Regions from separate parts of the Nonomuraea sp. 3-1Str genome, predicted to be linked through region 2. Evidence: riboswitches for the same ligand, from Rfam matches in the RefSeq annotation. Region 2 holds a riboswitch; each other region holds the start of a gene.
The links. A riboswitch is a leader RNA that binds a small molecule or an ion and turns the genes downstream of it on or off. The one in region 2 is predicted to bind S-adenosylmethionine.

Region 1 (4,909 bases), on a different contig from region 2:
CCAGCTCGTTGGCGAAGCCGGACAGCCAGTCGTGCCGGTTGGCCAGCATGATGACCTGCCGGAAATCGCGGACCTCGAACAGCTTCTCGGCGCCCCGGTGCATGTAGCCGATGATCGGCTCGGCCGTGGCGATGCGCTCGCCGTCCAGGGTGAGGCGCAGCCGCAGGACGCCATGGGTCGACGGGTGCTGCGGGCCGATGTTGAGGATCATGTCCTCGGTCGCCAGCTCCTTCGCGCCCGCGCCGATGCCGACCACGCGTTCCGTCATAGGGCCCATGCTGCCACCGGTCGCCGTGGTGATCCAGCGCGGGGTGGACGGCCCCGTCCGGTCGGGGTCGGTCAAGGAACGGTATGGACGCGCATCGCCAAACCGGACGGCGGGGAGATATAGCAGCAAATGGGGGGAGAATCACCATGAAGAGAGTGATGTTCGATCTGGCCGCGCTCATTGTGCGGATCGTGATCGGCGTGATCTTCGTGGCTCACGGATTGCAGAAGTGGCAGGGTGGTCTGGGGGCCGTGTCGAAGATGATGGGCCAGAGCGGAGTGCCGCTGCCGCAGCTCGCCGCCGCGTTCACGGCCACCGTGGAGACCGTGGGGGGCATCCTGCTGATCATCGGCCTGCTGGTGCGGCCGGCGGCGGTGGCGCTGCTCGTCGTGCTCGGCGGCGCCTTCGTGTTCGTCCACCGCGGGCATGGGATCCTGAGCTCCAGCGGGGGCTGGGAGCTCGTCGGGGCACTGGGGTCGGTGTGCCTGCTGCTTCTCGTGCTGGGAGGCGGGCGGGCGAGCGTCGACCAGGTGCTCACCCACTGGTACCGGCGCAAGGCCGAGCACCGTCACGCCGCGCAGGAGACGGCCGGCGCGTCCGCAGGAGCCGCGCCTGCCGCACCCACCAGGGCGGCGCCTGTCCCGCCTGCCGAATCCCAGCCCGCGCCGCCGACGCAGCCCATGCCCAGGAGCACGCCCGCGGAGGACACGACGGCGCCCCGGCAGCACCCTCCGGACGACGGCTCACACCGGCCCGGCAACCTCAGCGACCAGGACATGAGCGACCTTGACGCGCTCTTCAACGACGAGCACCGCAAGCCACCCAACCGGTGACGGTCAGGCGGGGCGGCGGGCGGCGAGGTCGCGCAGGGCGCCGACGAGGCGGTCCACGTGCTCCTCGGTCGTCCCGATGCCGATCGAGGCCCGCACCGCCGAAGCCGTGCCGTCCTCGCAGCCGCCATCGGTCTCTCCCAGCAGGTGCCGGACGAACGGGTGCGCGCAGAACTTGCCGTCGCGCACCCCGATGCCGTAGTCACCCGACAGGGCCTCGGCGACCTCGCGCGCAGTGAGCCCGTCCACGGTGAACGACACGATGCCCACGCGCGGGTGGTCCGGCCCCCACAGCGACAGCTCCCGTACGCCCTCGATGGAGGCGAGTCCGGTGCGCAGCCGCGCGATCAGCCGCTCCTCCTCGCGCACCAGCGCCGTCCAGCCCGTGGCGGTGAGTGCGTCGCAGGCGGCGGCCAGCGCGATGGCGCCCAGCACGTTCGGTGTGCCGGCCTCGTGGCGCGGCTCGGGGTCGTCGTGCCACTCGGTGATCCCGTCCTCGCCCGGCGCGACGGACCGCACGGCTCCGCCGCCCTTCAGGTACGGCTCGCCCGCGGCCAGCCAGTCGCGGCGCCCGATCAGCACCCCGGCCCCGAACGGCGCGTACAGCTTGTGGCCCGAGAAGGCCACGTAGTCGAGGTCAAGTGCCGTCAGGTTGAGCCGACGGTGCGGCACGAGCTGGGCGGCGTCCACGAGGATGCGCGCCCCGTGGCGGTGCGCGATGTGCGCCAGCGCCGCGATCGGCCACAGCTCGCCGGTGACGTTCGACGCGGCGGTCACCACGAGCAGCTTGGGCCCGTCCACGGCGGCCAGCGCCTCGTCGGCCGCGCGGACGGCCTCACCGGGGAACGCGGGCGCGGCGAGCCGCACGACCCTCTTCCACGGCAGCAGCGAGGCGTGGTGCTCGGTGTCGAACACGACAGTCGTGGTGCCGGCGGGCAGGCAGCCGGCCAGCAGGTTCGTGGCGTCCGTGGTGTTGCGCGTGAAGATGACCGCGTCGTCGGGACGGGCGCCGGCGAAGGCGCGGACCGTGTGGCGCGCCTGCTCGTACCGGGCGGTGGTGAGCTGGGAGGCGTAGCCGGCGCCGCGGTGGACGCTGGAGTAGGCCGGGAGCGCGGCGGTGACCGCGGCGCTGACCGGCTCCAGACAGGGAGCACTGGCGGCGTAGTCCAGGTTGGCGTACCCCACGAGCCGCCCGCCCCTGACCGGCACCTCCAGATCGGCGCCGAGCACGGCCGGGATCGGCCGGTGGCCACGCGGATGCGACGTACCGGCGGACGCGCCGGCGGTGGACTGGGCGGGGGCGGAGCCGAAGATGCTCAACGTGGACAAGGCGAACCTCCTGCAAGGCCATCGGACCCCTGGAGCAGCCTCGGAGCCCGCGCTTGCCCGCCACACCTCGTGACGGACCAGGTCTTCACCCGGGGCACCCCGCCGCGGACGCGAGGGTTGCCGGCCAGCTAGCCGGGGCTTCGTGCTGGCACTCATGACCTACGTCCGAACTATAACCGACAGTCCCCGATGAATCGCAACCTCGCGAACTTCCTCGGCACCCGACTCGTTGGACCTGGGAAACCGGCCGTCCCCGACCGAAATGTGGAGGTAAGCAGATGCTGGATTGGGTGACCGACCCTCAGATCTGGATAGGGTTCTTCACCCTTGTCGCTCTGGAGATCGTCCTAGGCATCGACAACATCATCTTCATCTCCATCCTGGCCGGCAAGCTGCCGCCCGAGCAGCGTGACAGGGCCCGCGTGCTCGGTCTCGGGGCGGCCCTGGTCAGCCGGCTGCTCCTGCTGCTGGCGCTGTCGTGGGTGGTTCGGCTGACGGCCCCGCTGTTCGAGGTTTTCGGCCAGGAGATATCCGGGCGCGACCTGATCCTGCTGCTGGGCGGGCTGTTCCTGCTCGCCAAGAGCGTCACCGAGATCGGGCACAGCATGGAGCTGAAGGAGGAGGACGGCAAGAAGCGCGTGGCCACCTCGTTCGTCTCGGTCATCCTGCAGATCATGGTGCTCGACGTGGTGTTCTCGCTGGACTCGGTCATCACCGCCGTCGGCATGGTGGACGAGCTGGGCGTCATGATCGCGGCCGTCATCGTGGCGGTGCTGGTGATGCTGTTCGCCTCGGGACCGATCAGCAGGTTCGTGGACCTGCACCCGAGCATCAAGATGCTGGCCCTGGCGTTCCTCGTGCTGATCGGGGTGGTCCTCGTCGCCGAGGGGCTCGGTCAGCACATCCCGAAGGGCTACATCTACTTCGCCATGGCCTTCTCCGTCATCGTGGAGCTCCTGAACATCAGGATGCGCGGCCGCCACTCCAAGCAGCTCGCCACCTCGGAGGAGCCTCCTAAGATGCAGTAGTGCGCTTTGACCCCCGGAATCCGGATTTCGTCGCCCACCCGTACGGCGTCTACGACGAGCTGCGCCGTACGGACCCGGTGACCTACTACGAGCCCACCGACCAGTGGCTGATCTCCCGGCACGCCGACGTGAACGCCCTGCTCAGGGATCGTCGCCTGGGCCGGACCTACCTTCACGTGGCGACGCACGAGGAGTTCGGCAGGACGCCCGAGCCGGACTTCCAGGAGCCGTTCTGGAGGGTCAGCCGGAACGGCATGCTCGAAGTCGAGCCGCCGCTGCACACCCGGCTGCGGCGGCTCGTGTCCAAGGCGTTCACGCCGCGCATGGTGGAGTCGCTGCGGCCCCGCGTGCGGGCGGTCGCAGGGGGCCTGGTGGACGCGTTCGTGGAGAAGGGCGGCGGCGACCTCATCGCCGAGGTCGCCGAGCCGCTGCCGGTGACGGTCATCGCGGAGATGCTGGGCATCCCCGAGTCGGACCGTCACCTGCTGCGCCCCTGGTCGGCCGACATGTGCGGCATGTACGAGCTCAACCCCACGCCGGAGGCGCAGCACGCGGCGGTGCGCGCGGCCGAGGAGTTCGAGGGCTACCTCAAGGCGCTGGCCCGCGAGCGCGCCGCCGACCCCGGCGACGACCTGATCAGCGCGCTGGCCGGCATCGACGAGCTGACCGAGGACGAGCTGGCCGGCACCTGCGTGCTCCTGCTCAACGCCGGCCACGAGGCCACCGTGAACGGCACGGGCAACGGCTGGTGGTCGCTGTTCCGGCACCCGGACCAGCTCGCCCGGCTGCGCGCGGACCGGTCCCTGCTGCCCACGGCGGTCGAGGAGCTGCTGCGCTACGACACGCCGCTCCAGCTCTTCGAGCGCTGGGTGCTGGAGGACATCGAGGTCCACGGCACGCGCATCCCGCGCGGGTCGGAGGTGGCGCTGCTGTTCGGCTCGGCCAACCGGGACCCTGACGTGTTCGACGACCCGGACCGGCTGGACCTGGGACGGGCCGACAACCCGCACATCTCGTTCGGCGCGGGCATCCACTTCTGCCTGGGGGCTCCGCTGGCCCGCATCGAGATGGTGGAGTCGTTCGGCGCGCTGCTGGACCGCACGACCGAGCTGGAGCTGGTCAGCGAGCCGTCCTGGAAGCCCGGGTACGTCATCCGGGGGCTGCGCTCCCTGGACCTCCGCGCCGCCTGAGCCTTCCCCTCCCGGGGACGTGCGGACGACCCGGTCAGCGGCGCTGGGCGAGCCAGCCGAAGCCGCCGAGCCCTCCGGGATCGATCAGCTCGGCCTCCTCCGAGGCGCGCGCCAGCGCCCGGAGGTAGGCGCGCGGATCACGCCGCGCGAGGTCCATCGGCGGACGTGTCCCAGTGATCCCCAATGCCCGCAACGCGGCGCGTTGTGTGGACAAGGTTGTGGATATCGCGCCGGCCCGCAGGCCGGCCTCGGCGCACGCGTCGA
Region 2 (4,909 bases):
GTCGACCAGTGGAACACCCCGGGCCTGGCCGGCGTGCTCAAGCGCGCGACCTGGCGATGAAGGTGGCCTTCGGCCGGTCAGCCCTGGATGGGGCCGAGCTTGTCCAGGGCGTCGAGCTGCGCCTCCAGCCACCGTTCGGGAGGCAGCGCCGTGGCGGCGGCCACCAGCTCCCGGCGGCGGCGCACCCGCTCCTCCTCGGGCATGACCAGCGCCTCGTGCAGCGCGCCGGCCGTGTCGCTGATGTCGTAGGGATTGACCACGAGGGCGTGCGGCCCCAGCTCGGCCGCCGCCCCGGCCTCGCGCGACAGCACCAGGGCGGCGCGCGGCGACAGGATCGGGCCCTCCTTGGCCACCAGGTTCATGCCGTCGCGGATCGGGTTGACCAGGAGCACGTCGGCCATCCGGTAGGCGGCCAGCGAGCGCGGGTAGTCGTCGTTGACGTTGAGGATCAGCGGGTCCCAGTCCTCGGTGGCGTACTCGTCCTCGATCTCCTTGGCGCACCGCTGCACCGAGGCGGTGTACTCGCGGTACTCGGGCAGGTCGTGCCGGCTCGGGTAGGCGAAGGCCAGGTGGACGACCCGCCCGTGCCACTCGGGGTGGGCGGCCAGGAACTCGCGGTAGGCGAGCAGGCCGCGCACGATGTTCTTGGACAGCTCGGTCCGGTCGATGCGGACGATCAGGGCGCGGTCGCCGACCTGGTCGCGCAGCGCGGCCATGTGCGACTCGACGTCAGGCTCGCCGGCCCGCTCGCAGAGCGCGTCGCCGTCGACCCCGAGGCCGTGCACCCCGACGCGGGTCGTACGGCCCTCGTGGGTGATCGTACGGGCCGCGTGGTCGACCCTGGCGCCGAGCAGCGCCCGGCAGCAGTCCATGAACGCGTCCGCCCAGCGTGTGGCCAGGAAGCCGGCGTGGTCGGCGCCCAGGATGCCTTCGAGCACCTCGCGGGCCACGTCGTCGGGCAGCAGCGAGAAGTACTCGGGCGGCGCCCACGGCGTGTGGCTGAAGTGGGCGATGCGCAGGTCGGGCCGCTCGGCCCGGAGCATGGCGGGGGTGAGGGTCAGGTGGTAGTCCTGCACCATGACGCGGGCCCCGTGGTGGGCCTCCTCGGCCAGGGCCAGCGCGAACGCGCCGTTGTAGTCGCGGTACGACTCCCACTCGCGCAGGAACCTGGAGCCGAAACTGGGCGCATTGGGGGTGTCGTAGAGCAGGTGGTTGACGAACCAGAGTGTGGAGTTGGCCACCGCGTTGTAGGCGCGGTGGAACGTCGCCGCCGGGATGTCGAGCATCCGCAGGGCGCCCGTGTCGTAGCCCGTGTGGTCGAGCCGGCCTCCGGGGGCCTGCCGGGCGGCGATGCGGTCACCGTCGGACAGCGCGGCGCACACCCAGAGCACACCGTGGTCCCTGGTCACTCCGGACAGCCCGGACACCAGCCCCCCGCCGCCGCGTTTCATGGTCAGCGCGCCGTCGTCGTCGACGGTGAACGAGACCGGGCCTCTGTTGGAGGCGACCAGGACACTGTTCATTTAACCTCCCTCCGATCATAGGATCCCAGCTATGGCGCTTGATGAGCTAACCGAGGAACTGGCCCGTTCCGCCGCAGCCGGAGATCATCGCGCGCTCGGCGAGCTCCTGAAGCGGATCGAGCCCGACGTGATGCGGCATTGTGCCCGCATTCTCCCCTACCGCCAGGACGCCGAGGAGGCGTCCCAGGACACTCTGCTCGCGGTGGCCCGCAACATCGGTCGCTTCGAGGGGCGGGCCAGGTTCAGCACGTGGCTGCACATCGTGACGGCCAACTGCGCGCGGACCACGTACCGGTCGCTGAAGCGGCGGGCCGCCGAGCAGACCTCCGAGGAGCTGCCGGTGCAGAAACCCGACGTGGCGCGCGTCAGCGTCATCGCGGGGTCGCGGCTGGACCTGCTCGACGCCATGGAGGCGCTGGAGGCCGACAAGCCCGACCTGGCCCAGGCGCTGGTGCTGCGCGACATCGTCCAGCTCGACTACAACGAGGTGGCCGAGCAGCTCGGCATCCCGCTCGGCACCGCCAAGTCGCGCATCCACCAGGCGCGCAAGTACGTTCAGGCGGCGCTCGGCGACGACTACCGGTGAGATCACTCGTCTCATGCTATGAGACGAGTGGACGGCGGCGGCGCGTGGCCGGGTACAGTCTGATGCGACAACTGAATATTGCTCATCCAGAGGGGTGGAGGGACCGGCCCTGCGAAGCCCCGGCAACCCTCCCGGCTTGAGACTCGCGACCTGGCGAGGCCGACCGGGACAAGGTGCCAATTCCGGTCTGCGGTCAAGGTGGCCGCGGGCGAAGATGAGGGAAGGCCTCGCTTCATGTCGCTTGACTTCGGTCCTGCCACCGCCCTGTCCTGCCGCGAGTGCGGCACCCGCTACGACCTCGGTCCGAGCTTCGCGTGCCTGGAGTGTTTCGGGCCGCTAGAGGCGGCCTACTCCTTCGGCGACGTCCGTCGCGAGGACATCGAGGCGGGCCCGGCCAACATCTGGCGCTACCGCTCGCTGCTCCCCGTCCCCGCCGACGTGGCCACCAAGCCGAACATGAACCCCGGCTGGACCAAGCTCGTCAAGGCGGGCAACCTCGGCCGCGCGCTCGGCCTCAAGTCCCTGTACGTCAAGGACGACTCCGGCAACCCCACCCACTCCTTCAAGGACCGGGTCGTGGCCATCGCCGTCGAGGCGGCGCGCAACTTCGGCTTCCACACCCTGTCGTGCTCCTCCACGGGCAACCTCGCCGGAGCGGTGACGGCCGCGGCGGCCCGGGCCGGGCTCGACGCCTGCGTGTTCATCCCCGCCAACCTGGAGCAGGCCAAGATCGCCATGGCCCGGGTGTTCGGCGGCAAGCTCATCGGCATCGACGGCACCTACGACGAGGTCAACCGGTTCTGCTCGGAGCTGATCGGCGACCCGATGGGCGACAAGTGGGGGTTCGTCAACGTCAACCTCCGGCCGTACTACGCGGAGGGCTCCAAGACGCTCGCGTACGAGATCGCCGAGCAGCTCGGCTGGCGGCTCCCCGAGCAGATCGTCATCCCGATCGCCTCCGGGTCCCAGCTCACCAAGATCGACAAGGGCTTCAAGGAGCTGATCGCCCTGGGGCTGGTCGAGGACCGGCCGTACAAGGTGTTCGGCGCCCAGGCGCTCGGCTGCTCGCCCGTGTCGGCCGCCTTCAAGGCCGGCCACGACGTGGTCCAGCCGGTCAGGCCCGACACCATCGCCAAGTCGCTGGCCATCGGCAACCCCGCCGACGGCCCCTACGTGCTCGACATCGCCCGCCGCACCGGCGGCGCGGTGGAGGACGTGACGGACGCCGAGATCGTGGACGCGATCAAGCTGCTCGCCTCGACCGAGGGCATCTTCGCCGAGACGGCGGGCGGCGTCACGGTCGGCGTGCTGAAGAAGCTCGCCGAGAGCGGGCGGCTCGACCCCGAGGCGGAGACCGTGGTGCTCAACACCGGCGACGGGCTCAAGACGCTCGACGCGGTCTCCGGGGACGCCCAGCCCACGGCTGTGATCAAGCCCTCTCTCGACGCGTTCCGCGCGGCTGTCTGACCGCCGCACGCGGCTGCCCGTTCAACCAGGAAAGGCGACTTAATCATGAGTGTTTCTGTACGGATTCCCACCATCCTGCGCACGTACACCGGCGGAAACGCGGAAGTGAGTGGCGAGGGCACGACTCTTCGTGACGTCCTCGCAAAGCTCGACTCCGACTACCCGGGGATCGGCGCGCGAATTCTGGATGAATCGGGCAAGATTCGTCGTTTTGTCAACGTTTACGTGGGAGAAGAGGACGTCCGTTTCGCGCAGGGTCTGGACACGCCCGCGCCCGAAGGGGTCCAGATCTCCATCATCCCCGCGGTCGCCGGCGGCTGACGCCCCCCGCATCGCTCCCTGAAGGCGCCCCTCGTGGGCGCCTTCTGCTTTTCCCGGATATTCAATGTTGAACTACTTTGGCCATGTGCCCATACATCCCCTTAGGGAAACCGTTGAGAGGAATTGCGCGGTTTGCGGGTTGACTCTGTTGCCAAACGCCGTGCCACAGGTATGGTCGAGGACGATCGTCCGGCTGTTTTGCCATAAGTCGTGGCGATTGCGGGTCTCGCGGACGAATGGGCGGGATCCGCGAGCCCAGTAAGAGGAGTCGGAAGTGGCGCAGGGCACCGTCAAGTGGTTCAACGCGGACAAGGGCTACGGCTTCATCGCGGTAGACGGTGGTAAGGATGTATTCGTCCATTACTCGGCAATCATGATGGACGGCTATCGCTCTCTCGAACAGGGCCAGCGGGTCGAGTTCGAGATCACACAGGGCCAGAAGGGGCCGCAGGCGGAGTCCGTCCGCGCTGTCTGACCCAGGTCGCTGGCGTCCAGTGGCAGGCCGCGCGGCAGCGCAGTCCGTACGGCCTGCCCTCGCACCCTCGTCGAAGATCACGGCGGGTCCCTCCGGGGCCCGCCGTGCGGCTGACCTGGGCGCCTGCGGTGCTCGCTTGCACTCGACCGGGTAGAGTGCTAAACAGTTCGTTGGCACTCTCTGTATGTGAGTGCCAGCACCTGGGATCGGGACGATGGGGTCCGCCAACGGAGACGCGGACCCATATGCCGTCGCGGGCGTCGGCTCGATCCGCCGCAAGCCACCCTGCATCTGGGAGGTCCAGCCTTATGGCAGCCAAGATGATCGCGTTTGACGAGGACGCCCGGCGCGGTCTCGAGCGCGGTATGAACCAGCTCGCCGACGCCGTCAAGGTGACCCTCGGCCCCAAGGGCCGAAACGTCGTGCTGGAGAAGAAGTGGGGCGCCCCCACCATCACCAACGACGGCGTTTCCATCGCCAAGGAGATCGAGCTCGAGGACCCTTGGGAGAAGATCGGCGCCGAGCTGGTCAAGGAAG
Region 3 (4,909 bases), on a different contig from region 2:
GCGATTTCGTACCAGGTATCGACCTTTCCCGCGCCTTCTACGGTGAGGTCGTCGCGCCGCTCGTCGGGCGGGCGCCGCACAGTGCCGCGTTGATCGGGCCGGGGTCGGAGGTGCTGGCGTTCGACACGGCCCGCTCGGCCGACCACGACTGGGGACCTCGGGTGCTGCTGTTCGTGGCGGCCGGCGAGGTGGAGGAGGTGCGGTCGCGGGTGGTGGCGGGCCTGCCGGAGCGCTTCCGAGGCTTGCCGACGGTGTTCGGCTACCACGGTGTCCTGCGGCCCGGCGTGGAGGTGGCCGAGCTGGGGGAGTGGCTGGCGGGGCGGCTCGGGTTCGACCCGCGCGCCGGGGTGTCGCTGCTGGACTGGCTGTCGGTGCCGTGGCAGTCGCTGGCCGAGGTGACGCGGGGGGAGGTGTTCCACGACGGGCTGCCGGACGGGCTGGAGGCGGCCCGGTCGGTGCTGCGCTGGTATCCGGCCGACGTGTGGCGGTACGTGCTGGCCTGTCAGTGGCGGCGCATCGCGCAGGAGGAGCCGTTCCCCGGCCGGTGCGGCGAGGTGGGCGACGAGCTGGGGTCGGCGGTGGTCGGGGCGCGGCTGGCGCGGGAGGTGATGCGGCTGGCCCTGCTGCTGCGCCGCCGCTATCCGCCGTACGCCAAGTGGCTGGGCAGCGCGCTGGCGCGCCTGCCGGGCTCGGCGGAACTGGGGGAGTCCTTGGGCCGGGCGCTGGCGGCGCGGACGTGGCGCGAGCGCGAGGCGGCGCTGGCGGCGGCGTACGGGAGGGTGGCCTCGACGCAGAACCGGCTGGGGCTGGCCGCGACGCTGGATGAGCGGGTGCGCGGCTTTCACGACCGGCCGTTCCGGGTGATCGGGGGCGACCGGTTCACGCAGGCGCTGCTGGAGGCGGTGTCGGATCCGGTGATCCGGGGGTTGCCGCTGGTGGGGTGTGTGGACCAGGTGTCGGACTCGGTGGATCTGCTGCTGTCGCCCGCACGGGCTCGGGCGGTCGCGGGGGCGGCGCTCGGCCTGGTGGCCTGAGGTGCGGGCGGGGGCTGCCGGCCCCCCGCGGGTGCCGTGTTGCACCAGGCCGGGTGGATGTGTCGAGGATCGCAACGATCGTCCTGATGCTTGCCCTGACGGCCCGGCTGTTGCGGCGGCGAGGCGGTCACGGCTCGGACCCCGCTGAGGCGGTGTGACAGAGAACCCGACCGGGCTCGATCGGCGGTTGAGGTTGGGGTCTGAGGAACGTCCGAACCGGATCGTGCGCTTCGGGCGCCGGCAGGCTGGACGCGATCCTGCCGCCAGCAGGCGGTGAGGGCGGGCCTTCGAGGAAACTGAGTGCAAGGGGATCGATATGCCTGATGGATGTGATGGATGGCTGGGGGACGGGAGGAAGCCCGGGTGAGTGCCGCGCGGTTGATCTTCGCAGCGCAGGCCTTACGCGGCCTGGCGTACGGACTGGCCGCCGTCCAGCTCGCCACGCTGCTGCTGGCCGAGGGGCTGCAGGCCGCCGGGGTCGGTCTCGTGCTGGCCGCCGTGATGGCCGGGGGCGCGCTGGCCGGCATCGCCCTGGCCCGCTGGGGCGACCGGTTCGGCCGTCGCCGCTCCTACGCCGTGTTGTGCCTGGCCCTGGCCCTGTGCGGGTCGCTGATCGCGGTCGGAGCTCCGGTGTGGCTGCTGTGCCTGGCCGCTCTGTCCGGCGCGCTGTCGGTCGAGGTGGTCGAGTCCGGGCCGTTCACCACCGTGGAGCAGGTCATGCTGGATGGCAGCGGCGTGGCCGTGCGCGGTTTCGGCCTCTACAACGCCGTCGCCGCCACCGCCGGGACCGCCGGCGCGCTGCTGGGCGCGCTCCCGCCCTCGCGGTTGCTGCTCGGCGGGGTGTTGCTGGCCGTGGGCGTGGCTGGTGCGTTGCTGGCCCTGCGGCTGCCCGCTTCGCTGGAGGTGGCCTCGACTCAGGTCTCCGCGCCGGTCCGGCCCCGCCCGGTCGTGGTCCGGCTGGCGGCGCTGTTCGCCGTGGACAGCCTGGCAGGGGGTTTCGTTGCGCAGGCCTACCTGGCCTACTGGCTGGGCGTCCACTACCAAGCTGACACGGCGAGCATCGGGCTGCTGTTCGCGGGCTGTGCCGTCCTGCAGACCGCTTCCTTCCTCCTCGCGCCGGTCCTCGCGGCCAGGATCGGACTGCTGAACACGATGGTCTTCACCCACCTGCCGAGTAACCTGCTGCTGATCGGCGTCGCCTTCGCCTCAGAGTTCCCGGTGGCGGCGGGGCTGCTGCTGGCCCGCGCCTGCCTGTCCTCGATGGACGTGCCCACCCGCCAGGCCTACGTCATGGCCATGGTCCCGCCCGCCGAGCGCATCACCACAGCCGTCGTCACCAACACCGCCCGCTACCTGACCCGGCCCGCCGGTCCCGCGCTCGCCGGGCTGCTGCTGCCCCTGGGTCTGGGCTGGCCGTTCCTCATCGCCGGGACCGCCAAGACCCTCTACGACCTGACCCTGTGGCGGATCTTCCGCCGCGTCGAACTCCCCACCGAAGGCACATCGTGATCTAGGTGGCCAGGGCCGGCTTCGCCGCGTTCTTCACTGTTGACGTGGTTGTCAGTCGTTGGGGACAATCGATCTTCGGTGATCATCCAGAGGATCTGAGGGACCTGGCCCTGTGACGGTCCGACAACCTGCCCAGTACGGGCAAGGTGCCAACGCCAGGAACGATGAGGAAGGTCTGATGAGTGTTCAGCTCGATGTTCCTGTGCTCGCTGGTTCGTTGGTGCGGCTGGAGCCGTTGACGATGGAGCACGCGGCCGACCTGGCGGCGGCCGCGGAAGAGGACCGGGCGTCCTACGGGTTCACGCTGGTTCCCCGCGGGAGCGAGATGCGGGGGTATGTGGCGACGCAGTTGGCCAGGCGTGGGTTGACGCCGTTCGCGCAGGTCCGGGTGCGTGACGGCAAGGCGGTGGGGTGCAGGGGCTTGTGGGATCCGCGGTCATGGCCGGATCGGCCGGCCCTGCGAGCGATCGAGATCGGCTTCACCTGGCTCGCGGCGTCGGCGCAGGGCAGCGGGATCAACGCCGAGGCGAAGCTGCTGCTGCTGGGGCATGCGTTCGAGTCCCTGGGGGTCGCGCGGGTCGATCTGAAGACCGACGCCCGCAACCACCGGTGCCGGCGGGCGTTGGAGCGACTCGGTATCGGCTTTGAGGGTGTCCTGCGCAACTGGTCGATGTCCTGGGCACCCGGCGAGGAGGGGATGTTGCGGGACTCGGCGATGTTCGCGGTGGTCGCGTCCGAATGGCCGGCTGTCCGGCAATCCCTCATGACCCGGCTGGCCTCAGTGGGCACGCCCGGATGAGTGTCCGGCCCGGCGGCGTCGTGATCGACGTCATCCTTGGCCGGGCTCGGAGTCAGACGGTCTCACCCAACTGTTCGGCCAGCTGCTCCAGTCCACCCTTGATGAGTCGCCCGTACTCGTCGTCGCCGAGTGCGCCGATCCCGGCCCGCGCCTGCCGGAGGTGCTCGCGGGCGCGGTCGAGGTCGCCCAGCTTGCGGTAGCACTCGCTGAGGTTCAGGTGCAACGACGGATACAGGGCGGCCACCGAAAGCGGCACTCCGGCCTGGGCCACCCGCTCATCCGTGATCAGGCCGACGGCGGCAAGCGCCCGCAGATCCCACATCAGCTCCTGGTGCACGTCATCCTGCACATCGGCCATCGAGTGGGCAAGGACGCAGACATGCAGCGGGTCGCCTCGCTCGCCGCCGATGTCGTCCCAGATCTGCGCGAACAACTCGCGAGCGGCTTCGCGCCGGCCTTGATGGTGATGCAACTCCACCCCCCGGCCGATCCGGGTCATCGTCGGGTCGGCGGTCATGAGCGGCTCCCTCACGGTCGCAGGTGATCATGGTCAGCCTACTTGCTCTACGTCTCGTACAGACCTTCAAGCCGCTGACCAGCGAGAACGATCGGTAACCCCAGACAGCCGTCGAATATGACCCCGTACGGCGAGATCCAGTTGCGGACTGACCGTCGCCTGGATCTGACCGGCCTGCCGGTGAATGCACGCTGACAATCAGCAACCTGCGATGTCACGCAGAACTGTGTTGGGGCGCTAGGCGGCGGAGGCCGCATAGCTGCGGAGGAAGGCCCGCACGCCTGCGGTGACGAGCCGGGTGACTTCCTCCTGGGGGAGCGGGATGGCGCCGTAGAAGGTCTGCTGGTTCACGTCGTGAGCAAACCCCAGCGTCAGACCCAGCACAAGCTGCGGACGAGACCCGCGCGGTGGCCAAGACCACCCTGCACCGGCTCGCCCCCTTCAGCCCGCTCCCGATGCAGCTGCCCTTCCGTCCGGAAGGAGACATACCGCGCGTCAACTGGGGTCGGCTGCACGGATCACCGGAGTCGAGTGCATGCCGCTCACTCCTGCTGCTGGAGCTCCATGACGTCGGCGACCACGCAGCTGGCGTTGTCGGGACCGCCGGAGCCGTTGGCGAGGGCGATGAGTTCGCGGACCGCCTGCTGCGGCTCGCTGATCTCGGAGAGCACCCGGCGGGTCTTCTCGGTCGGCACGACGGTCGACAGGCCGTCGGAGCAGAGCAGGTATCGGTCTCCCTGCTGAGCTTCGTGCAGGCGCATGTCAGGAGTGTCATCGGCTCCGTGGCCCAGGGCTCGAATCAGCAGCGACCGCTGGGGGTGGGAGGCGGCTTCTTCCGGGCTGATGCGTCCTTCCTCGACCATCGACTGCACCATGGTGTGGTCGTCGGTGATCTGGAACAGCCTTCCCTCGCGCAGGAGGTAGACGCGGGAGTCGCCGATGTGGATGAGGGCCAGTTGCGAGCCGGTCCAGAGCATTGCGGTGAGTGTCGTGCCGGCCTCCTCGGAAGCGGGGTCGACCCCGGCGATGCCGTTGACGGCCTGCTTGGCC

Region 1: it holds a riboswitch for S-adenosylmethionine, as region 2 does, so the genes downstream of both, MTP10_RS06290 (aminotransferase class V-fold PLP-dependent enzyme) here and thrC (threonine synthase) in region 2, are expected to answer to the same signal.
Region 3: it holds a riboswitch for S-adenosylmethionine, as region 2 does, so the genes downstream of both, MTP10_RS39575 (GNAT family protein) here and thrC (threonine synthase) in region 2, are expected to answer to the same signal.

The regions. Positions count from the first base shown of each region.
Region 1 is NZ_JALHBK010000002.1:533,276-538,184, forward strand. Features, by position in the region: gene MTP10_RS06280 (NADH-quinone oxidoreductase subunit D) at 1-268, opposite strand, end outside; gene MTP10_RS06285 (DoxX family protein) at 415-1,101, shown strand; gene MTP10_RS06290 (aminotransferase class V-fold PLP-dependent enzyme) at 1,105-2,427, opposite strand; SAM riboswitch class IV at 2,472-2,587, opposite strand; gene MTP10_RS06295 (TerC family protein) at 2,718-3,455, shown strand; gene MTP10_RS06300 (cytochrome P450) at 3,455-4,645, shown strand; gene MTP10_RS06305 (SAM-dependent methyltransferase) at 4,680-4,909, opposite strand, start outside.
Region 2 is NZ_JALHBK010000038.1:45,691-50,599, reverse strand. Features, by position in the region: gene MTP10_RS38180 (hypothetical protein) at 1-60, shown strand, start outside; gene MTP10_RS38175 (trehalose-6-phosphate synthase) at 78-1,523, opposite strand; gene MTP10_RS38170 (RNA polymerase sigma factor) at 1,555-2,109, shown strand; SAM riboswitch class I at 2,189-2,330, shown strand; gene thrC (threonine synthase) at 2,344-3,576, shown strand; gene MTP10_RS38160 (MoaD/ThiS family protein) at 3,622-3,897, shown strand; gene MTP10_RS38155 (cold-shock protein) at 4,172-4,372, shown strand; gene groL (chaperonin GroEL) at 4,681-4,909, shown strand, end outside.
Region 3 is NZ_JALHBK010000043.1:15,781-20,689, forward strand. Features, by position in the region: gene MTP10_RS39565 (DUF4037 domain-containing protein) at 1-1,034, shown strand, start outside; gene MTP10_RS39570 (MFS transporter) at 1,398-2,543, shown strand; SAM riboswitch class I at 2,623-2,714, shown strand; gene MTP10_RS39575 (GNAT family protein) at 2,722-3,342, shown strand; gene MTP10_RS39580 (hypothetical protein) at 3,395-3,859, opposite strand; gene MTP10_RS39585 (MerR family transcriptional regulator) at 4,402-4,909, opposite strand, start outside.